One region of the Sinorhizobium arboris LMG 14919 genome, then DNA from elsewhere that is predicted to be linked to it. Evidence: riboswitches for the same ligand, from Rfam matches in the RefSeq annotation. Region 1 holds a riboswitch; the other holds the start of a gene.
What was found. Region 1 has a riboswitch for thiamine pyrophosphate ahead of thiC (phosphomethylpyrimidine synthase ThiC). Riboswitches for the same ligand answer to the same signal wherever they lie in the genome.
Positions count from the first base shown of each region.

Region 1 (4,308 bases):
CTGTGCGAACGGCTCGTCGCGAATATGATCCGGAATCGGCAGGGTCAGGTCCTGATATCTGATGCGGATGTCGGTCGGAATGCCGTTACGGGGCTTCGTGAGCGCCAACTCGTAATCCTTGAGTGAGAAGCGCACGCGCCCGGGGGCCGAATCCTGTGCCTCGCTCCCGGCGTCTTCGGCGCCTGTATCGGGCAGATCGACATCCAGACCCGCCAGCCGGACCGTACCGAATTCCGGCAGCAGTGTCGTGAAGGGAAAGCTCTCGCGCTGCTTCTCGTCCAACGCGACCATTCTCTGCAGACCGTCCAGGGTCGAATTCCAGGAAAACCCCGAAATGCTCGCTTCGGAGACCTTGACGTAGTCCGCGCCCTCTCCCATCGAGAGGCCGTTCAGCGTGGCGTCAAGCTTCCGGCCATCGACCTCAAGGGCGAGGCGATCTATCGCAAGCTTGATCCTCTCGCCTTGATCACCGCCCCTCATCGGCGCGTCGATCGTCAGGCCGAGCATTTCCATGTCGGCCTTCTCCGTCATATCGGCAATCGACAAAACCCGATTGAAGTAGGCTTGTTGTTCCGCCGGCGGCAATTGATCGGGCGCCGAGACCGATTTCAGCTCTTTCAGGATGTCGAGCAGCGGCTCGGCCGGCATCCGCATGCTGAAGCCGCCGCTGCGAAGCTCGTCATAGCCGAAGCTCGCCTCACCATCCGAGAAGGCGATGTTTTTGACGGAGATCGGTCCATAGGCGGGCTTTGCCTCCTTGTCCTCAGGGCCGGCCCTTTCGGTATAGAGTCGGGCCAGATAGGCGGCGTCGATGTCCTGTGCCGTGACGTTTCCCATGGAGCCCGTCAGCCGCTTCGCCTTGGCATCCTCACCGCCGGAAGCGTCCGCACCGAATTCGAAGCTGGCGCCGCTCGCCGAATAGCGGGCGATACGCCCGCCGCCGATGTCTTCGGAAACCACGTCCCTGTAGACCAGCTTCTGCTCGGTGCCGGCAAAGGTCTGGGCGAAGACGATTTCAGGGGCGGAAATGCGTTTTGCCGCGAAGAGTTCTACCCGCTCCGAGAGGGACAGTCCGCTCCTCCCGCCGAACATCTCCGTCAAGGTGTTCGGGCCCAAATCCGCGTCTTCGACGACCGCGCGGGGAACGGAGACTGTGCCGAATGCGCTCTCGAGTTCAAGGCCGCCTACTTCCAGCTGGCCCTCGAGGAAGAGGATTTTGGGCCGGCCGTCAAGCGCGGCGAGACGAACTTCCGCCCCCTCCTTCAGCGGCAAAGTCACGTCGCGCAGATGAATGCGCCCCAGGAAATCCGCTTCGACGCTGCCCGCCTTGCCCCCGCGCTCGGCGATCATCCTGCTCACGCGATTTTCGACGACGGTCTTGTAACCGGCCATGCCGGCGGCCGTGATTGCTACCACCGCAACTGCGGCCCAAAGCCCCTTGCGTCTCTTTTTTCCCGTTACTGCCTCAATCTGCCCCACGACAATCGTCCCTTCGCTATGCGCTTGACGGCGCCTCATTCGTGACGGGTGATTAGATGTAAGGCGCTGCATTTGCAAGCATCGCGGGAGGACAATCCGGAGCAGATGATCGACGCGCCCGACATTCCTCGTCCGAGACCCGACCGCGCCGGAGGCGGCCGTTCAAAAACCATCTTGACGCCGCGCCGATATCCGTTCCTAATTGCGCCATTCACCAGGGGGGTCCCGGCAAGGGGCTGAGATACTGCTAGCGCGCGCAGTGACCCGTTGAACCTGATCCAGTTCATACTGGCGTAGGGACGGTGCAGACGTGCAACAGCCAGGAATCCGTGCACCCGCGGTCCGTCGGCCAAACGTCTTTTCATCCTTCCGGCTTCAGAACTGGGTCTCCAACGCGAAAACTTTGGAGCCTCAAGATGAATCTAGTCAAACCAATCGCCGCGGCGCCCTCGGTCACGCAAGGACCGCTTCCCGCATCCCGCAAGGTCTACAAGCCGGGCGAGATCCATCCCGACATCCGCGTGCCGATGCGCGAAATCGCCCTGCATCCGACCTCCGGCGAGCCGCCGGTCACGGTTTACGATTCCTCCGGCCCCTACACGATCGAAAACGCCGATATCCGCATCGACGCGGGCCTGCAGCGCCTTCGCAGCGACTGGGTTCTCAAGCGCGGCGATGTCGAAAGCTACGACGGCCGTGCGGTGAAGGCCGAGGATAACGGCTTTGCGACTGGGGAAAGACTGACGCCGGAATTCCCGGTTCGTCATCGGCCGTTCAAGGCCAGGCCGGGAAAAGCGGTCACCCAACTCGCCTATGCCCGCGCCGGCATCGTCACTCCGGAAATGGAATTCATCGCCATTCGTGAAAATCTCGGCCGGAAGCCTGCAAAGGAGGCGCTCGCCCGAGACGGCGAAAGCTTCGGCGCCTCGGTTCCCGACTTCGTCACGCCGGAATTCGTCCGCCAGGAAGTGGCCGCCGGCAGGGCGATCATTCCGGCCAACATCAACCATCCGGAAGCCGAACCGATGATCATCGGCCGCAACTTCCTGGTGAAGATCAATGCGAATATCGGCAATTCCGCCGTCACCTCCTCCATGGCCGAGGAGGTGGAGAAGATGGTCTGGGCGACGCGCTGGGGCGCCGATACGGTCATGGACCTTTCCACCGGCCGCAACATTCACAATATCCGCGAATGGATCATCCGCAATTCGCCGGTGCCGATCGGCACCGTGCCGCTCTACCAGGCGCTGGAGAAGGTGAACGGCATCGCCGAGGACCTGTCCTGGGAGGTCTTCCGCGACACGCTGATCGAGCAGGCGGAGCAGGGCGTCGACTATTTCACCATCCATGCCGGCGTCAGACTTCACTATATCCCGCTGACCGTGGATCGCGTCACCGGCATCGTCTCGCGCGGCGGGTCGATCATGGCGAAGTGGTGCCTGCATCACCATCGCGAGAGCTTCCTCTACGAGCATTTCGAGGAGATCTGCGACATCTGCCGCGCTTACGACGTCTCCTTCTCGCTCGGCGACGGCCTGCGTCCCGGCTCGATCGCCGACGCCAACGACAGGGCTCAGTTCGCGGAGCTGGAAACGCTTGGCGAACTGACGAAGATCGCCTGGGCCAAGGATTGCCAGGTGATGATCGAAGGGCCTGGCCATGTGCCCATGCACAAGATCAAGGAGAACATGGACAAGCAGCTCGCCGTCTGCGGCGAAGCGCCCTTCTACACGCTCGGGCCGCTTACCACCGATATCGCGCCCGGCTACGACCACATCACGTCAGGCATCGGCGCGGCGATGATCGGCTGGTTCGGCACCGCCATGCTCTGCTACGTCACGCCGAAGGAACATCTGGGCCTGCCCGACCGCAACGACGTCAAGACCGGTGTCATCACCTACAAGATCGCCGCCCATGCCGCCGATCTCGCCAAGGGGCACCCGGCCGCCCGCACCCGCGACGACGCGCTGTCGCGCGCCCGCTTCGAGTTCCGCTGGGAGGATCAGTTCAACCTCTCGCTCGACCCCGAAACCGCGCGCAATTTCCACGACGAGACGCTGCCCAAGGAGGCGCACAAGGTCGCGCATTTCTGCTCCATGTGCGGGCCGAAATTCTGTTCGATGCGGATTTCCCACGATATCCGCGCCGAGGCGCAGAAGGAGGGCCTGGAGGCGATGGCCGCGAAATATCGCGATGGCGGCGATCTCTACATGCCGCTCGACGAAAGCAATGGCGCGCGCGCCGGAGAATGAAATGCGCGTGCTGATCAAAGGGGCCGGCGTCGCCGGCCTTACCGCCGCCCATGAGCTTCTCGCACGCGGCGCCGAGATTACGATCATCGAGAATGCTGCCGGCGTCGCCGGGGCCGCTTCCTGGTATGCGGGCGGCATGCTCGCTCCCTGGTGCGAGCGCGAAAGCGCCGAGGAAGCCGTCCTGACGCTTGGGCTCGGCGCTGCCGACTGGTGGGATGCCGCGCTCCCTGCCGGTTCCGTCCATCGCAACGGCACGCTCGTGGTCGCACAGCCGCGTGATGCAGCCGAACTCAAGCGCTTCGCTTCGCGCACCTCCGGCCACCGCTGGGTCGAAGCGGAGGAGATCGCAGCGCTGGAGCCTGCCCTCGCCGGCCGTTTCCGGCGAGCACTGTTCTTTCCGCAGGAGGCACATCTCGACCCCCGCCGGGCACTTTTGACGCTCCGGCAAGGGCTGGTGGTACGCGGCGCCGCGTTCGCCGGCGAGGACACGGACGAGCATGGTTTCGCGCTTACCGTCGATTGCACCGGAGCCTCGAGGATCGGCGCGATCGACGGGCTTCGCGGCGTTCGCGGCGAG
Region 1 covers NZ_ATYB01000008.1:1,246,789-1,251,096, reverse strand. Annotated here, with positions in the region: gene SINAR_RS0106440 (aq_1923 C-terminal domain) at 1-1,479, opposite strand, end outside; TPP riboswitch at 1,686-1,797, shown strand; gene thiC (phosphomethylpyrimidine synthase ThiC) at 1,896-3,731, shown strand; gene thiO (glycine oxidase ThiO) at 3,733-4,308, shown strand, end outside.

Region 2 (4,308 bases), 930 kb from region 1:
CCCGGAGCTTCGACGTAGCCGACCTTTCGGCGAGGTCACATCGTCGTGAGCCTGGATTGCACTTGATGACTTGTCGTCCCATTCGCCCTAGGTCGAACGCATGACTATGCTCGTTATTGCGTTCCTTGCGCTCTTCGGTTTCCACTCGGCGGCAGCCGGGCAGGATCAGTCGGCCGTCACCACCTTGCTGACGAGACTGGCGACGAGGGACGACCTGAAGCCGCTGAAGACCGTCATCGTCGCCAGGGACGGGGAGACGATCGCCGAGAACGGGTATCGCGGCCACACGCCCTCGGAGTCGGCCAACATCAAGTCGGCATCGAAATCGATCGTGTCCGCCCTTGTGGGCATCGCGATCGGCAAGGGTCTGCTCGACGGCCCGGAGCAGAAGATCGCGCCGCTCCTGAAGGAGGATCTTCCGTCGCAGGCCGACCCGCGGATCAACGACATTACCATCGGCAACCTCCTGTCGATGCAGGCGGGACTGGGGCGGATGTCGGGACCGAATTACGGACGCTGGGTTTCGAGCCGCAACTGGGTCCGTTTCGCGCTGGCACAGCCTTTCGACGACGAGCCCGGAGGCCGGATGCTCTATTCGACCGCCTCGACGCATCTGCTCTCGGCAATACTGACCAAAGTGGGCGGCAAGCCGACACTGGCGCTAGCACGCGAATGGCTTGGTCCGGTCGAGGGTTTCCGAATCGGGTCATGGGATCGCGATCCCCAGGGCATCTATCTCGGCGGCAACCAGATGGCGATGAGCGCGCGATCGCTGCTTGCCTTCGGCGAACTCTACCGCAACCGGGGCCGCACCGCAGACGGACTGCAGGTCGTCCCGGCCGATTGGGTCGAGCTTTCCTGGCGGCCGCGCACGGAGTCCCGCTTTACCGGCGACGGCTATGGGTATGGCTGGTTCACGCGCCGGATCGGCGACGAGGATGTGTATTACGCATGGGGCTATGGCGGCCAGATGCTCTATATCGTGCCGTCCCTGAACCTGACTGTGGTTATGACGTCGGATGAAAGCGGCCCCTCGGCACGCAACGGCTATCGCGACGCCTTGCATGGGGTCCTGGCGGAAATCATCTCCGCCGTCAAAGCGGATTGAGGCGGCATGGTCCTGCTCTGCCGCTGCTAATGAGATGCATCAAGAAGATACAATAAGGGCGCGCAAAACCTCATTGTTTAGCGCGCTCAAAGGACCTGGCCGAGGTCTCGCGGCATCCTATGCCGTTGGCTGTTTCGTCTTCCGGAGATACGGGAGCACGGTGTCGAAAGAGCCGAAACGCTGAATGGCGTCCTCGTTGGAAACTGCCGCCGTGATGATGACGTCCTCGCCCTGCTGCCAATTGGCGGGCGTCGCAACCTGATGCTTGGCAGTGAGCTGGATCGAGTCGATCGCGCGCAGGATCTCGTTGAAGTTACGGCCGGTTGTCATCGGATAGGTGAGGATCAGCTTGATCTTCTTGTCGGGACCGATGACGTAGACCGAACGCACGGTGGCGTTGTCCGCCGGGGTGCGGCCCTCGGACGTGTCTCCGGCGCCGGCCGGCAGCATGTCGTAAAGCTTTGCCACCTTCAGATCGCGGTCGCCGATCAGCGGATAATCGACGTCGAAGCCGGTCGCGATCTTGATGTCGTTCTTCCATTTGGTATGGCTTTCGACCGGATCGACGGAGATGCCGATGATTTTGACGCCGCGCTTGCGAAACTCCGGTTCGATTCCGGCCATGGCGCCGAGTTCCGTCGTGCAGACCGGGGTGAAATTCTTGGGATGGGAGAAGAGGACAGCCCAGCCGTCGCCGATCCATTCATGGAAATTGATCGGACCCCGTGTCGTCTCGGCGGTGAAATCAGGGGCGGTGTCATTGATGCGCAGGCTCATGGCTTGTTCCCTTTCAGCTCAAAAAATTTCGCTAAGAATAGCGCAATCGTCGCCGTTTTCGAGGAGGAAACGAACGATTGACGGCGGCAGGAGGAATGACAGCATCATAGCTTGTCAATCGGCGCGATATTTTTTGCCGGCCGGCGTAAAAGGAAAGGTCTTACAAGTCTTTCGCGGACGCGTTGACATCGCCCTGCCGCAGCCGCATAGATGACGCATTCCGAGGGGAGCACCAGACGGTGCTGAGATGGCGTTGAGCCGGACCCTTGAACCTGATCCGGGTCATGCCGGCGTAGGAACGGAAGAAGGCCGCCAGCGGCAAGTTCGCCTTTTCATCGCCTTTCCTGGATCTCCGTGATGAGCCCGTCTGGAGATCGATCGATGACGTCCATTGCCGCACTACCCAACGCAAGCATCATCCGTGCGAAGGAGGGCGGCGCATGACGGCGATTGCCCTCACCATCGCCGGCTCGGACTCGGGCGGCGGAGCCGGCATCCAGGCGGACCTCAAAAGCTTTTCGGCGCTCGGCGTCTACGGCGCCAGCGTCATCACCGCAATCACGGCCCAGAACACCAGGGGTGTGACGGCCGTCGAGGATGTTTCCGCCGAAATCGTGTCCGCGCAGATAGACGCGGTTTTCTCCGACCTCGACGTGAGCGCCGTCAAGATCGGCATGGTCTCGCGTCGGGAAACCATCGCCGCCATTGCCGACGGACTGCGCCGGTTCGGGAAACGGGCCGTCGTGGATCCGGTCATGGTGGCGACTTCCGGCGATGCGCTGCTTCGCCCGGATGCCGTCGCGGCGCTCATCGAAGAGCTATTGCCGCTGGCGCTCGTCGTTACACCCAATCTTGCGGAGGCCGCGCTCATGACGGGGCGCGCGGTCGCCGAGGACGAGGCCGAAATGGCGCGCCAGGCGGAAGCGATCCTGCGGGCAGGCGCACACTCGGTTCTGGTCAAGGGCGGGCACCTGGAGAATCCGGAGGCCACGGACCTCTTCTTCGACGGAGATACTCTTGTCCGCCTACCCGCTGCGCGGATCGAGACGCGCAACGACCACGGCACCGGCTGCACGCTTTCGGCAGCCATTGCCGCGGGCCTTGCGAAAGGCATGCCGCTGGTTGAAGCGGTGAGCGCTGCGAAGTCCTATCTGCATGCCGCAATTTCCGCAGCCGATCGCCTGGAGATCGGGCAGGGTCGCGGACCCGTCCATCACTTCCATCGGTGGTGGGAGGAGTAAGGCGGCATCAGGGTCTAAGACTTTGATAGGACCTATCTTCCAACGGCAAACCGTTACACACTTTTTCTGGAAGTGCTCCAGGTGCCTCGCTCTAGCCACTGTTCTTCAGCAACATGCTTTCAACATGGCTGCGATTGGCAATCGGTTCTCGCGATATGCACTTTCTTATCCGCCGGCTTGAGGCTTTCAACCGTGACGACCTGCCGGATTGGCGGCGGTCGCCAAGCAGGGCGCGGCGTGCTCTTTCGATCCTGCCGTCGCTGATCGAGTTTTCGCTCTTCTATGCGCTGGCACTCATGGCCCTGACGGCGGTCATTGCATTGATGGCAGCCGGTTGGATCATGGGTCTCGATCGCCGCAAGGCCTGACGGTACGGAGCGAATGGCCGCGCCCACAAGCGGCGCGGCCGCGTTTGCCTCAAGCGGCGGTGTTTTCCGTGACCGTATTCTCGATGTAATACTTGCCGTAGCGGTGACGGTATTTCTCCGCCCCGTCGAAGTCGCTGTATTTGCCGAGCTCGTTCATATCCGTCTTGTTGAGGATGACGCCCAGCACCTTCGAGTTGATCAGCGGTTCCGAGTTGAGCAGATCGCGTACGAGCCGCGAAGGCGTCATGCCCCACTCGACTACGAACAGGATGCCGTCGGCCAGCGGCGCGAAGGCCTTGGCGTCGACGACAGGTGCGAGCGCAGCAAGATCGACCACGACATAGTCGAAGGCGTTGCGCGCGTTTTCGATGAGGTTCGCCATGGCCGGGGAGGCGAGCAGTTCGTTGCTCTGATGTCGTTGATGCGAAGCGCCACCGGCTGGAAGGATAGCGAGCTTGGTGCGCTGGTCTACCTTGATACCGGCGGGCCAGCTTGCTTCTCCGGTCAGAGTTTCGACGAGACCGGTGCGGGGGGCGGGCGTGATCATCTGCGTCAGTCCCGGCTTGCGTATATCGGCATCGATGAGCAGGGTCCGCTTGCCGCTTGCCGCCAGAAGTGCGGCGAAGTTTGCAGCAACGATCGATTTTCCCTCATCCGGAAGGGCGGATGCTATGGCGATCACGCGGCTCTCGCTGCCGGACAGCATCTGGTCGCAGGCAAGCTTGGCGTTGCGGAATGTCTCCGCGAAGGTGGACCGCGGCGCATCCACGACGATGCGCGAAAGGCGTTGAAACGGCATCGTACTGTCCACCGC
Region 2 covers NZ_ATYB01000008.1:319,419-323,726, forward strand. Annotated here, with positions in the region: gene SINAR_RS0102195 (serine hydrolase domain-containing protein) at 101-1,108, shown strand; gene SINAR_RS0102200 (peroxiredoxin) at 1,226-1,885, opposite strand; TPP riboswitch at 2,099-2,201, shown strand; gene thiD (bifunctional hydroxymethylpyrimidine kinase/phosphomethylpyrimidine kinase) at 2,326-3,126, shown strand; gene SINAR_RS0102210 (hypothetical protein) at 3,240-3,494, shown strand; gene exoP (succinoglycan biosynthesis transport protein ExoP) at 3,544-4,308, opposite strand, start outside.
Region 2: it holds a riboswitch for thiamine pyrophosphate, as region 1 does, so the genes downstream of both, thiD (bifunctional hydroxymethylpyrimidine kinase/phosphomethylpyrimidine kinase) here and thiC (phosphomethylpyrimidine synthase ThiC) in region 1, are expected to answer to the same signal.